DNA from 3 places in the Neorhizobium sp. 05N33 genome. Region 2 is predicted to be linked to each of the others. Evidence: riboswitches for the same ligand, from Rfam matches in the RefSeq annotation. Region 2 holds a riboswitch; each other region holds the start of a gene.
The links. A riboswitch is a leader RNA that binds a small molecule or an ion and turns the genes downstream of it on or off. The one in region 2 is predicted to bind thiamine pyrophosphate.
Positions count from the first base shown of each region.

Region 1: another riboswitch for thiamine pyrophosphate. It lies ahead of thiC (phosphomethylpyrimidine synthase ThiC); the one in region 2 lies ahead of AC1DLT_RS12715 (ABC transporter permease).
Region 3: another riboswitch for thiamine pyrophosphate. It lies ahead of thiB (thiamine ABC transporter substrate binding subunit); the one in region 2 lies ahead of AC1DLT_RS12715 (ABC transporter permease).

Region 1 covers NZ_JBFTNK010000021.1:12,682-17,754, forward strand. Annotated here, with positions in the region: gene AC1DLT_RS28545 (SDR family NAD(P)-dependent oxidoreductase) at 1-763, shown strand, start outside; gene thiC (phosphomethylpyrimidine synthase ThiC) at 813-2,624, opposite strand; TPP riboswitch at 2,724-2,855, opposite strand; gene AC1DLT_RS28555 (acyl carrier protein) at 3,035-3,286, shown strand; gene AC1DLT_RS28560 (acyl-CoA dehydrogenase family protein) at 3,288-4,469, shown strand; gene AC1DLT_RS28565 (amino acid--[acyl-carrier-protein] ligase) at 4,516-5,073, shown strand, end outside.
Region 2 covers NZ_JBFTNK010000004.1:46,131-51,203, reverse strand. Annotated here, with positions in the region: gene nadA (quinolinate synthase NadA) at 1-33, opposite strand, end outside; gene AC1DLT_RS12725 (NUDIX hydrolase) at 102-1,004, opposite strand; gene AC1DLT_RS12720 (ABC transporter substrate-binding protein) at 1,102-2,046, opposite strand; gene AC1DLT_RS12715 (ABC transporter permease) at 2,043-2,825, opposite strand; TPP riboswitch at 2,961-3,064, opposite strand; gene minE (cell division topological specificity factor MinE) at 3,227-3,487, opposite strand; gene minD (septum site-determining protein MinD) at 3,484-4,299, opposite strand; gene minC (septum site-determining protein MinC) at 4,331-5,059, opposite strand.
Region 3 covers NZ_JBFTNK010000005.1:165,421-170,493, forward strand. Annotated here, with positions in the region: gene AC1DLT_RS15590 (thiamine ABC transporter ATP-binding protein) at 1-91, opposite strand, end outside; gene thiP (thiamine/thiamine pyrophosphate ABC transporter permease ThiP) at 84-1,703, opposite strand; gene thiB (thiamine ABC transporter substrate binding subunit) at 1,708-2,718, opposite strand; TPP riboswitch at 2,758-2,865, opposite strand; gene AC1DLT_RS15605 (response regulator) at 2,948-3,397, opposite strand; gene AC1DLT_RS15610 (ABC-F family ATP-binding cassette domain-containing protein) at 3,558-5,073, opposite strand, start outside.

The DNA of each region.
Region 1 (5,073 bases), on a different contig from region 2:
TCAGAAATCGGCAGCCAAGCTCGCCATCGTGACCGGCGGCAGCCGCGGTCTCGGCCGCAACACTGTGCTCAGCCTTGCAAAGCGCGGTATCGACGTGATCTTCACCTACAACTCCAATCAGGCAGAAGCAGCAGCCACGACCGCAGCAGCGGGCGAACTGGGACGCAGGGCGATCGCCCTGCAGCTCGATGTCGGCGATGTCGCGTCGTTCGATGCGTTCGTCGGCCGGGTGCAGGAAGCCCTGGCCGAGATCGGCGCTGAAAAATTCGATTTCCTCGTCAACAATGCCGGCACGTCGCATCATGGCGATTTCGAAAAGACCACCGAAGCGGAGCTGGACGAGCTCTTCAATGTTCACTTCAAGGGCGTCTTCTTTCTAACCCAGAAGCTATTGCCGCTGATCCGCGACGGCGGCCGGATCGTCAACTTCTCCACCGGGCTTACCCGCATCACCGTTCCGGGCAGCGGCGCCTATGCGGCGATGAAGGGAGCAGTCGAAGTGCTGACCCGTTATCTGGCCAAGGAGCTCGGCGCCCGCGGCATCGCCGTCAATACGGTGGCGCCCGGCGCGATCATGACCGATTTCAGCGGCGGCATGGTGCGCGACAACCCGGAGATCAACAGGCGCGTCGCCGAGATGACCGCACTTGGCCGTGCCGGCGAGCCGGATGATATTGGCCCGATGGTCGCCTCGCTGCTGTCCGAGGACAACCGCTGGGTCAATGCCCAGCGCATCGAGGTGTCGGGGGGCATGGCGCTCTGACGTTCGAGCGACCCCTGCCGGTTGCGACCGGCAGGGGTCGTGAAGTTGATCATCCCTTCTCGACCGGCATATAAAGATCGCCGCCGTCACGATATTTCGCAGCCATGGCTTCCAGGCCCTCCTTCTGCGCCTCGGCGCGGATATCGTGGGAAATCCGCATCGAACAGAATTTCGGACCGCACATGGAGCAGAAATGCGCCACCTTGTGCGCCTCCTTCGGCAGCGTCTCGTCATGCATCGAACGGGCCGTTTCCGGATCGAGCGAGAGGTTGAACTGGTCCTCCCAGCGGAACTCGAAGCGGGCGCGCGACAGCGCGTCGTCACGCACCTGCGCCGCCGGATGGCCTTTGGCGAGATCGGCCGCATGCGCCGCGATCTTGTAGGTGATGACGCCCACCTTGACGTCGTTGCGGTCGGGCAGGCCGAGATGTTCCTTGGGCGTCACGTAGCAGAGCATGGCGGTGCCGAACCAGCCGATCATCGCAGCCCCGATCCCCGATGTGATGTGGTCGTAGCCCGGCGCAATATCGGTGGTCAGCGGTCCAAGCGTATAGAATGGCGCCTCGCCGCAGACCGCGAGCTGCTTGTCCATGTTCGCCTTGATCTTGTGCATCGGCACATGGCCGGGGCCTTCGATCATCACCTGGCAATCCTTCGCCCAGGCGATCTTCGTCAGCTCGCCAAGCGTTTCCAGTTCCGCAAACTGCGCCGCGTCGTTGGCATCGGCGATCGAACCCGGGCGAAGACCGTCGCCGAGCGAGAACGAGACGTCGTAGGCTTGGGCAATGTCGCAGATTTCCTCAAAATGCTCGTAGAGAAAACTCTCCTTGTGGTGATGCAGGCACCATTTGGCCATGATCGAGCCGCCACGGGAAACGATGCCGGTGACGCGATTGACGGTGAGCGGGATATAGGCGAGCCGCACGCCCGCATGGATGGTGAAATAGTCGACGCCCTGTTCCGCCTGTTCGATCAGCGTGTCGCGATACACCTCCCAGGTCAGGTCCTCGGCAATGCCGTTCACCTTTTCGAGCGCCTGGTAGAGCGGCACCGTGCCGATTGGAACAGGTGAATTGCGGATGATCCAGTCGCGGATATTGTGGATGTTGCGGCCGGTCGACAGATCCATGACCGTATCGGCGCCCCAGCGGATCGCCCAGACCATCTTCTCGACCTCCTCCGCCATCGACGAGGTGACAGCCGAATTGCCGATATTGGCATTGATCTTCACCAGGAAATTCCGGCCGATGATCATCGGTTCGGATTCGGGATGGTTGATGTTGGCGGGAATGATCGCCCGGCCTTCCGCGACTTCGCGGCGAACGAATTCCGGCGTCACGAAATCCGGCACATCGGCGCCGAAACTTTCGCCGTCGCGGACGAGCGGTTCCCGAACCGCCTGCCGACCGAGGTTTTCGCGGATGGCGACGAATTCCATCTCCGGCGTGATGATGCCGGCCCGCGCATAGGCGAGCTGGGTGACGGCCCTGCCAGCCTTGGCCTTGAAAGGCTGGTTGCGGATCGGGAATTCCGGCGTCAGGTGGCTCGCGGAGACGAAGCCGTTGTCCTCCGGCCTGACGATGCGGCCCTCATAGACTTCGACATCGCCGCGGGCCGAAATCCAGTTTTCGCGCAGGCGCAGCAGGCCGGCATCGATGCTGATCGCGGCACCTTCGACGGTATAGGGGCCAGAGGAATCGTAGACGGTCACCGGAGGTTCGCCGGAGGTCGGATGCAATGCGATCTGCCGCATCGGCACACGGATATCCGGATGGATCGTTCCCGCTTTCAGGACTTTCGTGGAGGCGGGAAGCGGGCCGGTGGTGACAACCGGGGTGAGCTTGGTGGTTGCAATATTCATGGTTCAAGGCTCCAAGGTTTGACGTTTGGAGACCCAGTTCCAGAGTTGGAATGATGGAAGAACACGTTGGAATCCGAAGGACGGTTTCCCGCCCTCGCTGCCGCAGCGCCCGCACCGTCCCTACGCCAGTATGAACTGGATCAGGTTCAACGGGTCACTGCGCCTCGGGCGGCCAAACCGGCCCGACCAGCAGTATCTCAGCCCCTTGGCGGGACCCCCCTGGTGAATGCGGCCATCAGAAACCTGCCGGTCGCGCATGTCAAGCCGGTCCCTGCCTGCGTCGATAGGTCGAGTTTTAGCGAATCCCGCAGCTCCAAATTGATGACGTTTATTACCGGAATCTTATGCTATCTTGCGCGATAACGTCCCTAGCGATGAGCGCAGAATTCGAACGATCGGGAGATGTCGAGATGAACGAGACCATTCGCGGATTGCTGACACGGGTGGGCGGCCTTCCGGTCGCCGTGACGGAGCTGGAAGACGCTGCCGATCTTTATGCAGCCGGGCTTTCCTCCTTCGCATCGGTGCAGCTGATGTTGGGCCTGGAAGAGGCCTTCGACATCGAATTCCCGGATAGCCTTTTGAACCGCAAGTCCTTCGCCAGCATCGCGGCGATCGAGCAGACGGTTTCCCACATCTTGAAAGCCTCCGAGGCCGCCTGAGATGAACCTTCCCGTCTTTGCCGCCGACATGAGCCTCAGCGCCCGCGCTCACCGCGTGGCGGCCGTGGCGGCTGAATTCGCCGAACGCGTCGACCATGACGGCCGCTTCCCCCGCGAGGCGGTCGATGCAATGAAGGCCGAACGCCTGATCGGCATCCAGATCCCGGTCGCGTTCGGCGGCGAGGGTGCTTCCATCACCGAGATTGCCGAGGTCTGCGCCATCCTGGGACAGTCCTGCGCCTCGAGCGCCATGGTTTTCGCCATGCACCAGATCAAGGTTTCGAGCCTCGTGGTGCACGGGGCCGACAGCGCCTGGCACATGGATTTCATGCGCGAGCTCGCCGACCGCCAGCTTCTCGTCGCCTCCGCGACGACCGAGGCCGGCATCGGCGGCAATATGCGCAACTCGATCTGCGCCATCGAGGTCGACGGCGACACCTGCCGGCTGACCAAGGACGCGACGGTGATTTCCTATGGCGCCCACGCCGATGTCATCATGATCACCTCGCGCTCGAACGAGAAGGCCGCCCCGACCGACCAGGTCATGACCGTCTTCAAACAGGGCCAATATACCCTGCAGAAGACCGTCGACTGGGATACGCTCGGCATGCGCGGCACCTGCTCCGACGGCTTCCTCTTCAATGGCGAAGCGCCTTCGGTCCAGATTTTCTCGAAACCGTTCGCCGAAATCGCGGCACAGTCGATGCTCGCCACCTCGCATCTCCTCTGGAGTGCTGTCTGGTACGGCATTGCCGCCGACGCGGTCCTGCGCGCCCAGGCTTTCGTGCGCGCCGCGGCCCGCAAGGCGGGCGGCACCCAGCCGCCCGGCGCGCTGAGGCTCGCCGAAGCGTCGAACCTGCTGCAGCTCCTCAAGGGCAATATCCTGTCGGGCCTCAAGACCTACGCGGATGCGAAACACGATCCCGACAAACTGTCGTCCATGGCCTTTTCGATCGCCATGAACAATATCAAGCTCGCCTCTTCCGAGACGATCCTGACCATCATCAACCAGGCGATGATCATCTGCGGCATCATGGGCTACAAGAACGGTACGCCCTATAGTCTCGGACGGCATCTTCGCGACGCGCATTCCGCCCAGCTGATGATTTCCAACGACCGCATTCTCGGCAATACGTCAACCATGCTGCTCGTTCAAAAACCGGACACCAGCCTGCTCGGCTGACGCCCCATCACTTCAGATGTAATCGTTTAAAGAATGAGGTGAATCCATGGATCTGCAAGTTTCCTTTCTCGACCGCCTGTTCGACGCTGGCCTGCTGATCGAGACCGGCGTCGACGGACTGTATGGCCGCAGCGGCCAGTTCGAAGACGTCATTGCCGCCTTCGAGCGGCTGATCGACAAGGTCGGCGGTGCCGACGGCGCGGAGGCGATGCGCTTCCCGCCGGGCATGAACCGCGCCTTCTTCGAGACCAGCGGCTATATGAAGAGCTTTCCGCAGCTCGCCGGCACGGTTCACTCGTTCTGCGGCAACGAACTCGACCACATGAGCCTGCTGAAATGCATGGAAGTCGGCGAGGAGGACTGGACCAAAGGCCAGGAAGCGACCGACATCGTGCTGACGCCGGCGGCCTGCTATCCGCTCTACCCAACCGTCGCGCGCCGCGGCAACCTGCCCGCCGGCGGCGGTCTTTTCGACCTGCAGAGCTACTGCTTCCGCCACGAGCCCTCCAAGGATCCGGCCCGCCAGCAGCTTTTCCGCATGCGCGAATATGTCTGCATGGGGACCGAACAACACGTGACTGATTTCCGCCAGCTGTGGATGGAC
Region 2 (5,073 bases):
GTAAAGCTGGGAAACCGAAACCGGGGAATTCATGAGCGACTCCTTTTATACTCGAAGTGAGTATATCCGGCGCAGAGACATATTCTCGTTTAGAGTTTATGTCAATTGCGTGAAAGCGGAAGTTTCGAACCGGAAAGCGCGCGCTCTTCGAGTACCGCATGACGGTAGCGGAAGAGCTTGGCCGGCCGGCCGCCAGTCTCGCTGGTCGCCTCCCCGGTTTCCTCGATCAGCTCCTGCTGGTCGATCAGCCTGCGGAAGTTCGGCTTGTGCAGCGTCAGGCCGGCCAGCGCTTCGACGGTGCGCTGCAATTGCGACAGCGTAAAACTCTCCGGCATCAGTTCGAAGACTACCGGGCGATATTTGATCTTGGCGCGCAGCCGCGCGATCCCGGTCGCCAGGATACGGCGGTGATCGGCAAACATCGATCGACCGAAATTTTTGGCCGGCGGACAACCGGCCTCGGTCACAAGGCCTGCCTCATACATCAACTCGTAACGCTGCAGGCCGAGATCCTCGTTCCAGGCGGCACCGTCTAGCCCGAAGGCAAAATCGACGCGACGCTGGCGGTGTTCGCGGCGCGCCGTTTCCGAAGCGACCCAATCCTGCAGGCGGTCGGTGATGGCCGCCTGTATCTCCGGCCTCCCCCCGCGATGGTCCTCCCAGGGGAAATATTCGTACCAGCCGTGCCAGCCGGGTTTTCCGGCGCCGGGTGCGGCCTGCTCGCGGACGAGGCCGAGATAGCTGATCGAGATCGTCCGCCCCTCGGCATCCTCATGGGTGCGGTCGCGGTCGGCGAACGTATAGAGCTGTTCGAGATAACCGAGCGGATGGCCTGTCTGGTCGCCGACCCATTCGCGAAGCCCGGCCTGTAGGCTGCGATGGCCGAGCTCGAAAGGGCCGGACGGCAGCGCATCTCCCGAGCGTACCGTCATCACGCGCGGCTCGTCGCCGGTGACGGCGGACAGAACCGCGATCAGTTCCGCATGGGCAAGTCCGATGGTCAAGCAAACTCCGGGTCACGTAACGTGGAAAGCCTGTCTGGCATGAAAATCACGTTACGCGAACCCCGGAGCTCAAATCAAACGATATCAGCAACTTGGCCTATTTGATTTCGACAGCAACGTCGGAGACCGGAGGCACTGCCTTGATCAGTCCCGTTTCCTTCATGAAGGCGGCGAAGCGCTGGTAGCGGCCTTGGTCGAGTGCGGCCGGACGCTTGGCAAAACGCGGCAGCGTGTCGAAGAACGCGGTGCGGTTCAACTCGTCGTCGAGGCTCGGATAGGCCTTGACAAAAAGCTGCCAGGCCTCCAGCGGATGGTTGGTGATGTAGATCGAGGCCTGTTCGACTGCATGCAGGAAACGCGGCAGCCGGTTATCGCCAGCAGAATCGCGGCGGGTGACGAAGATCAGTTCGTCATAAGCAGGAACCCCGTGCTCTTCAGGGAAAAACGCCCGCCCCGCATGGCCTTCCAGCTTCATCTGGGTCAGCTCGAAATTGCGGAACCCACCGAGCGTCGCATCCACCTTGCCCCCGATCAGCGACGGCGACAGCGAAAAGTTGACGTTGATCAGCTCCACGTCGTCGTTGGAAAGCCCTTCCGAGGCCAGCATGCGCTTCAGCATCGCATCCTCGAAACCGGTCACGGAAAAGCCGACCTTCTTGCCTTTCAGGTCCTTGAGGCTCTTGATCGGACCGTCCGCCAGCACAGTGACGGTGTTGAGCGGCGTTTCGACCAGCGTGCCGAACCGCACAAGCGGCAGGCCCGCTTCGTGGTCGAGATAGAGGTTTGGCTGATAGTGGATGCCGATATCCGCCTCGCCCGCCGAAACCAGCCGCGGCACCGCGGAGGCATCGGACGGCGGGATGAGCTCGACGTCGAGATTGGCATCGCCAAACAGCCCGCGCTGCTGGGCGATCACCATCGGCGCGTGGTCCGGATTGACGAACCATTCGAGCAGCACGCTCAGCTTGTCGGCGGCCTGCGCAGAAATCGGGGTGGCAAGGCTGGCCAGCGCGATGAAGGACGCGGTGAGGATACGGATCATGATCGGACGGAACTCCCTGATGCGGATGAAGATGAAGGGTCGGCTTCGCTTGCCCACGGGGCGAGCCCGGCGGTCAGCCGGTCGATGAGAAGCCTTAGAATGAGGGTAAGGATTGCCAGTATGGCCATCGCCGCGAACACCGTGTCGGTCTGCATGCGGGCATTGGCCTGGACCATCACGAAGCCGAGCCCGCCGGACGCCCCGACCCATTCCCCGACAACGGCACCGAGCGGCGCCAGCGGGGCGGCGACCCGAAGGCCGGAAACGAGGCTCGGGATCGCCAGCGGCACGCGCATCGACACCAGCGTCTGCCAATGGCTGGCGCCCTCCAGCGAGACAGCGTCGAGGATTTCCTGATCGGTGCGGCGAAGGCCGTCGGCAAAAGCGGAGGCGACCGGAAAGAAGATGATGATCGTCGTCATCGCCACTTTCGAGGCAAGGCCGAAACCCAGCCAGAGAACCAGGATCGGCGCCAGCACGAAGACGGGAAAGGCCTGCAGGATCAGCACCATCGGCCAGACGAGACGGCCGAGCCGCGGCAGCGCCGCAACGCCGAAGGCCGTGGCAATGCCGAGGCCTGCGCCGATCGCGAGGCCTAGCGCGATTTCGATCAGCGTGACGGCGCTGTTCTGCAGCAGGAAACCAGGCTGCCGCAGGAAGGCGGACGCGACGGCTACAGGCGACGGCAGAATATAGCGGGGCGGAGCAAACAGCCAGACGCCGGCTTGCCAGAGGGCGACAAGCAGGACGAGGCCGATGACCGCATGGGACGCACGCATGACGCTACGCGTCGAACCTGCACGTGACGGCCGGATACCCGTTGGGGACAACGGAAAGAATGGATGTCATCGGTCGATCTCCAGATCAGTCAATCACGGAGACCCAGGTGAAGCGGAGAAGAGAAAGTGCCGTCGGACGACGCCTATTTCCGTTCCTACGCCGGCATGACCCGGATCAGGTTCAAGGGTCCGGCTCGCCGCCATCTCAGCATCGTCAAGATGCCCCCCTCGGAATTACGACGATAACTGTCGGTTTTCAGCAATCCTGTCAAGCGGACCGGATTGGCGGCCGTTTCCACTCAGCGCGTCGCCGTCTTCCTTCGCGCAAGAAAGCGAAATACGAAACGCGGACAACCTGGTTGTCCGCGTTTCAAAATTCGAGTTTGCCGAATGCTGTCGGCTCAGGCAGCCTGGCTGACAGCATCCAACGGGATCTCGACGTCGATCTCGAGGATCGTGACGTTCTCGTCGCGGTCCATCTTGACCTGCACCTTGTCGCTGTCGACCTGCACGTGCTTGGCGATCACCGCAAGGATTTCTTCGCGAAGCAAGGATACGAGGTCCGAGCCGTTCGATGAGCGTTCGTGGGCGAGAAGCACCTGCAGGCGTTCGCGGGCCGTGGGTGCGGAGCGCTGTTTGCGGAAAAGGTTGAATATGGTCATGCGGCCCTCCGTGCGAAGATCTTGCCGAATATCCCCCGCTTTTCCCCGGGGATCGTGATCGGCAGAACTTCTCCTGCAAGCCGGCGTGCGGCATCGAAATAGGCCATGGCCGGTGCGCTGCGTGCATCCGCCAGGGTGACCGGCGCACCGATATTCGAGGCGCGCAGGACATCCATGCTTTCGGGGATGATGCCGATCAGCGGGATGGAGAGGATCTCCAGCACGTCCTCGACCTTCAGCATATCGCCCCGCTCAGCGCGGTTGGCGTCGTAGCGCGTCAGAAGCAGGTGCTTTTCCATCCGCTCGCCGCGCTCGGCCTTCATCGTCTTCGAGTCCAGCAGGCCGATGATGCGGTCCGAGTCGCGGACGGACGAGACTTCCGGATTGGTGACCACCACAGCCATGTCGGCGTGGCGCATGGCAAGCGTGGCGCCGCTCTCGATACCGGCGGGGCTATCGCAGATAACCCAGTCGAAGACCCGCTTCAATTCGGTAATGACCCGCTCCACGCCCTCGGGCGTCAGGTTGTCCTTGTCGCGCGTCTGCGATGCCGGCAGCAGGAACAGCGTCTCCAGGCGCTTGTCGCGAATCAGAGCCTGCGAGAGCTTCGCCTCGCCCTGGATGACGTTGATCAGATCGTAAACGACCCGACGTTCGGCGCCCATCACGAGGTCGAGGTTGCGCAGCCCGACGTCAAAATCGACGACGACAACCCGTTCGTTTCGCTGGGCCAGAGCCGCTCCGAGTGCGGCAGTCGAGGTCGTCTTGCCAACCCCGCCCTTGCCTGAAGTGACTACGATGACTTTCCCCATCTTGCTCTCCTGTTTGCTGGCCGGTTGCGGCTCAAATAAGTTTCTCTGCCATGATCGAATCCCCTTCGAGCCAAAGCTGGACTGAATGTCCGCGAAGGCCGGGGGCCATGTCGTCCGCCATCTTGTAGATGCCGTCGATTGCCAAAAGCTCGGCTTCGAGCTTGCGGCAGAAGATGCGTGCCGATGCGTTTCCGAGCGATCCTGCCATGGCCCTGCCACGCAGGGTCCCGTAAATGTGGATCGAGCCACCAGCGATGATTTCAGCTCCCGAGGCGACCGATCCGATAATCGTCACGTCGCCTTCGGGGAAGATCACCGACTGCCCCGACCGCACCGGATCGCGAATGACGATAGACTGCAAGGTCGGGCGCATCTCGGGCACCGACGGTTTCGGCTCGCTGTTGTGCAACTCGATGATCGGCTCCTTGGCGACGGCTTCGTCGGAGACCGGCCGACCACCTTTGAGTGCCGGAGGCATGCCTGGCCCCAGGATCGAAGGACGGCCGCCTTCGATACCCATGATATTGACACTGCGCCCGGCAAGCTCGGCGATGAGCTCTTTCAACTGAGCGCGATCGATTGGCAGATCGGTAACATCGAGCACGACCGGTCGGCCAAGGAAGAACCCGGCGGAACGCGCCGCGAGATCATCCAGCCGGACGAGCCAATCGTCGAAAGGAAGATCGGGAGCAAGCACGACCGCCAGAAAAGAACGGCCCTTGATACGGATAGCGCGAGCGTCTGTTAGCATTTTGGTCATCTGCGTAAAGAAAT
Region 3 (5,073 bases), on a different contig from region 2:
TCACGGCGCCGGCTGGCAAAGCACAGTCGAGGTGGAGTTCCTTGGTGCCGAGCTTCAACTCAACCTTGTCCAGCGTGATGCCGTCAGTCATGGCTCGTTTCCTTGCGGCCAGCCGTGCCGATCATCGTCAGCGCCAGGCAGATGATGCCGAGGATGAGCGCCAGTCCGTCCGCGTCATTGGTTCGATAGCTGGATAGCCGGCTATAGACAAGCCAGGGGAGGGTGGTGAGCTCGCTGGAGCCGAACAGCGCCACCGCGCCGAGATCGCCCAGCGACAGCGCCATGGCGAAGGACAGCGCCGTCAGCAGCGGCCTTGCCAGAACCGGCAGGTCGATCCTCCATGCCCGTGAAAAGCCGGAGAGGCCGAGGCTTGCCGACAGCCTGCCTGTCCGCTTGCGGTGTGTTTCGACGGCCGGGGCCAAAACGCGCATCACGAAGGGAAGCGCCATCAGCATGTTGATGATCGCCACCAGTGCCGGGGCGAAGCGCGCCACATCGCCGAACGGGCGCAGCATCAGGAACCAGCCGGTACCGAGCACGACCGGCGGAACGAGCAGCACCAGCGAGGACATCCCACCCAAGGACAGGGAAAACGCCCTGGCAGTTCCGGCGGGCCTCTTCATGTCGGCTATTGCCCCGCGTCCGGCAATGATAGCCAGGGAGGTCAGGACGGCAAGCAGGCCTGCGGAAAGCGCGATCGTGAAACTGGTCCAGGCGGCGCGCAGGAAGGCGGGGCTGGTGGCGAGGCTCCAGAGATTGGCCTGGGCGCCGGCACCGACGATCGAGGCAAGCGGCAGGATCAGGAATATCGTTGCAAGCAGGATAGACAGCACATCCCAAAGCCGTGCGGGCAAGGTCCGGCCATCGAACCGGCGTGTCGCCCGGCCGGCCGTGATGCCAGCGTCGTCAGGGGCTGGAAAAAGCGAAATCCCAATCAGGATCAGCGCCGTAATGCCGATCTGCAGCAGCGACAGCGCTATGGCGCGGGGCGGATCGAAATCGAAACGCAGCGACTGGTAGATCGCCACTTCGAGCGTGGTCGCAGCCGGCCCGCCGCCGAGCACCAGGACGAGCGTGAAGCTCGTGGCGCACAACATGAAGATCAGGCCGGCAATGCCGGGGATGACGCGGCGGGCCGCCGGCCACTCGATGAAACGGAAAACAGAGAAGGGCTTCATCCCGAGGCTGGAGGAGAGCAGCCAGTATTCCGCCGGCAGGCGCTCCAGCGCGGCAAGCAGCAGCCGCGCGGCGAGCGGCAGGTTGAAGAACACATGTGCCAGCAATATGCCGGAAAGCCCATAAATGCTGACCGGCTGTTCGAAACCAAGCTTCAATAGTAGGCTGTTCATCACCCCTTGCCGGCCCCAGATGCCGATCAGGCCGAGCGCGCCGATCAGCACCGGCAGGCCCATCGGCAATGCCATGAGCCGGATGACCCATACACGGCCAGGAAAGCGCGGGCGGCGGGCAAGCGCGAGTGCGACGGGAAGGGCGAAGACGACCGATAGCAGCGTCGAAAGAACCGCCTGCAGCAGGGTGAAGTGCAGGATCCGCCAGGTATAGGCGGTGAACAGCCGGCTTTGGGTGTTGCCGGCGTCCCAGGAGAGAAGGGCGGCAACCGCGATGCCGACGAAGAGGGCGATGCCGGCGAGGCTCAGCAGCCCCCAGCCTATCCCGCGTCTCCGCTCGGCCCTCGTCAGCATCGGATCAGTTCAGGCTCATGGCGGTCAGCCACTCGTCGATCCAGGCCTGCCGGTTCTTGGCCACCTCCTCCGACCCCATCAGGAAAGTTTTCGTTGGCTGCACCAGTTTGTTGAACGCATCCGGTAGCGGCTGGGAGGTCTTGACGGCCGGCATCATCCAGTTGGTGGTCGGGATGACGTCCTGGAAGGCCGGCGAGACCATGAACTTCAGGAACTGTTTCGCCAGGTCCTTTTCATTCGCCCCCTTCAGCATGCCGGCGACCTCGATCTGGATATAGTGGCCTTCGGAGAAGGAGGCGGCCTGATAGCGGTCCGTCTTCTCCTCGACCATGTGATAGGCGGGCGAGGTCGTGTAGGAAAATACCATCGGCACTTCGCCCTTGGTGAACAGGCCATAGGCCTCCGACCAGCCGGGCGTGACGGTGAGCACGCGTTTCCTGAGCTTCGCCCAAGCCTCTGGCGCCTGGTCACCATAGACCGATTTCACCCACAGCAGCAGGCCGAGACCGGGGGTCGAGGTGCGCGGGTCCTCGATGGCGATCTTCTGCGCCGGATCGCCGTCCACCAGTTCCTTGAGGCTTTTCGGCGGGTTCTTCATCGCCTGCATATCGTAGACAACGGCGAAATGGCCGTAATCGTAGGGGATGAACGTGTCGTCGCTGTAATTGCCGGGGACCTTGGCGGCCGAGACGTCGAGCCCGTGCGGCTCGAACAGACCGGTCGCCTTCGCCTCGGAGATCAGGTTGGTATCGAGGCCGAGCGCGATATCGGCCTCGGTGCCTTTGCCTTCCAGCTTCAGCCGCGTGAGAAGTGCCACGCCATCGGCGACACCGACGAAATTGAGCTTGCAGGCGCAGGTCTTTTCGAACGCCTCTTTCACCTTGGGACCCGGGCTCCAATCGGAGATGAAGCTCTCGTAGGTGTAGACGGTCAGCGTCTTTTGCTGCGCTTCGGCCGGCGCGGAAAGGGAAAGGGCGGCAGCGGCCGCGAATATTGAAAGAATGGTCCCACGCATCAGCGTCTCCTCGTTTGGTGACAAAGGGGAATAGGCGCTGATGAAGAGCCGTCTAATCCCTCCGCCGGTGTTAACCGGATCAGGTTCCGCGGGTTGGCCAGAGGCCTCTCAGCCGCACGAAAACGTGCGGCACCCCGTTAGAGCAGGATCAGATTTAGCGGCGAGGCGAATGGCTGGCAAGAGGCGGTCTGCGGCCGGCTCAAGGCGCATTCGGCGGGAGCACCATGGCTCAGTGGTTTTGCGGAAACACTTTCAGTTCACGCGGGACGATGGCCATGCCGCCGAGCCGGTTGGCGACGGCGTAGTCGATCGTCTTCTCGACTACGTCAGGCATAACCGGTTTGGTGAGGACGCCGAGCGAGCCTTTGACACCGTCCTCCACATCCTCCGGATTACCGGTCATGAAGACGACGGTGATGCCATATTGCTCGGCAAGCTCCCGGCCGATCTCCGGACCGGTCCGGCCGTCCGAAAGATTGACGTCGACCAGGGCGATATCGGCATAGGCGGCGAGCGCCAGGGCATGTTTGCGGGCATTGGCAAAACCGGCGACTTTCAGGCCCATGGCTTCGATCGTCTCGGCAACATCGAGCGCGATCAGAAACTCGTCTTCGACAATCATAACTCTTTGATTCATCGCCTCAGTGGCCAGCCGACGACGCGTAACATTTGTCAGCATTGGATGTCCCCATTCGGTTGATCGGTTCCTGGCAGGCCGATCCGTCCCCGGGACATTTCGACCACTACTCACACCCCAGAACGCCCCGGGACATCATATGTTCCGCTCCGCGACAAATATTTTTTCAGCTAACTATCTGTTAAGCTTAACAAATCGCAAACTAGCCTTCAATTTCCTCACGCAGCATCTCAAGTTCCAGCCATTCTTCTTCCATTTTGCTGATACTTTGGCGCAGCTTTTCCATCTCCGCAGCCAGCGTGTTGAAGGCGGCGGGATCCTTGGTGAAGAGGTTGGGATCGGCCATTTTCTTCTCGCGGGCGGCGATCTCGGCCTCGGCCTTCGCCATTTCCTTAGGCAGGTTCTCGAGCGCGAATTTCTGCTTGAAGGAAAGCTTGCCTTTGCCCTTGGGCGTGCCGGAAACCGATGCCGCGGTATCGGTTTTTGCCCTGTCAGCTTTTTCCGTGCGGCGCCTTTCCTCCAGCGCACCCTTCCGCTGCGCCAGCATATCCGTGTAGCCGCCGGCATATTCGATCCAGCGGCCGTCCGGAGCGTCCGGATTTGCGGGCGCGATGGTAGAGGTCACGGTGCGGTCGAGAAAGTCGCGGTCGTGGCTCACGAGGATGACGGTGCCGGTATAGCCGGCGACGATTTCCTGCAGCAGGTCCAGCGTCTCGATGTCGAGGTCGTTGGTCGGTTCGTCCAGTATCAGGAGGTTGGAAGGCCGCGCCATGATGCGGGCGAGCATCAGCCGGGCGCGCTCGCCGCCCGACAGGTTCTTGATCGGCGTCCTGATCTGCTCCGGCTGGAACAGGAAGTCCTTCATGTAACCTGCGACATGCCGCTGCTCGCCGTTGACAAGCAGCGTCTCGCCGCGGCCATCCGTCAGATAGTGGGACAGGGTGTCCTCGGGGTCCAGGTCTTCGCGCTTCTGGTCGAGCGTTGCAATTTCCAGGTTGGTGCCGAGCTTGACGGTGCCGGTGTCGGGCGCCAGCTGGCCGGTCAGCATTTTCAGGAGCGTGGTCTTGCCGGCGCCGTTCGGGCCGACGAGACCGATGCAGTCGCCGCGATGCACGCGGATCGAGAACGGCGCGACGATGATCCGCTCGTCGTAGCTCTTGGTGATGTTTTCGGCCTCGATGACCAGCTTGCCGGATTCACGGCCTTCGCTGACGCTCGCCTGCACCGTGCCCTGCGGTCCCTTGTGGCCGCGGTAATTGCCGCGCATCGTCTGCAACTCGCCGAGGCGGCGCATGTTGCGCTTGCGGCGGGCGGTCACGCCGTAGCGCAGCCAGTGTTCCTCGCGCTCGATCGCCTTGCCGAGCTTGTGCTGCTCCAGCTCTTCCGCCTCCAATACCTCGTCGCGCCAGGCTTCGAATTCGCCGAAACCGCGGTTGAGACGTCGTGATGTACCGCGGTCGAGCCAGACCGTGGCGTTCGAGACCTTTTCGAGGAAACGACGGTCATGCGAGATCACCACGAGCGCGCTTCTCGTCTTGCGCAACTCGTCTTCCAGCCATTCGATAGTCGGCAGGTCAAGGTGGTTGGTGGGCTCGTCGAGCATCAGGATGTCCGGCTCGGGCGCCATGACCCGGGCAAGTGCTGCGCGTCGGGATTCTCCGCCGGAGAGCGTGTTCGGGTGTTCCTGGCCGGTGAGGCCCAGATGTTCGAGCAGGTAG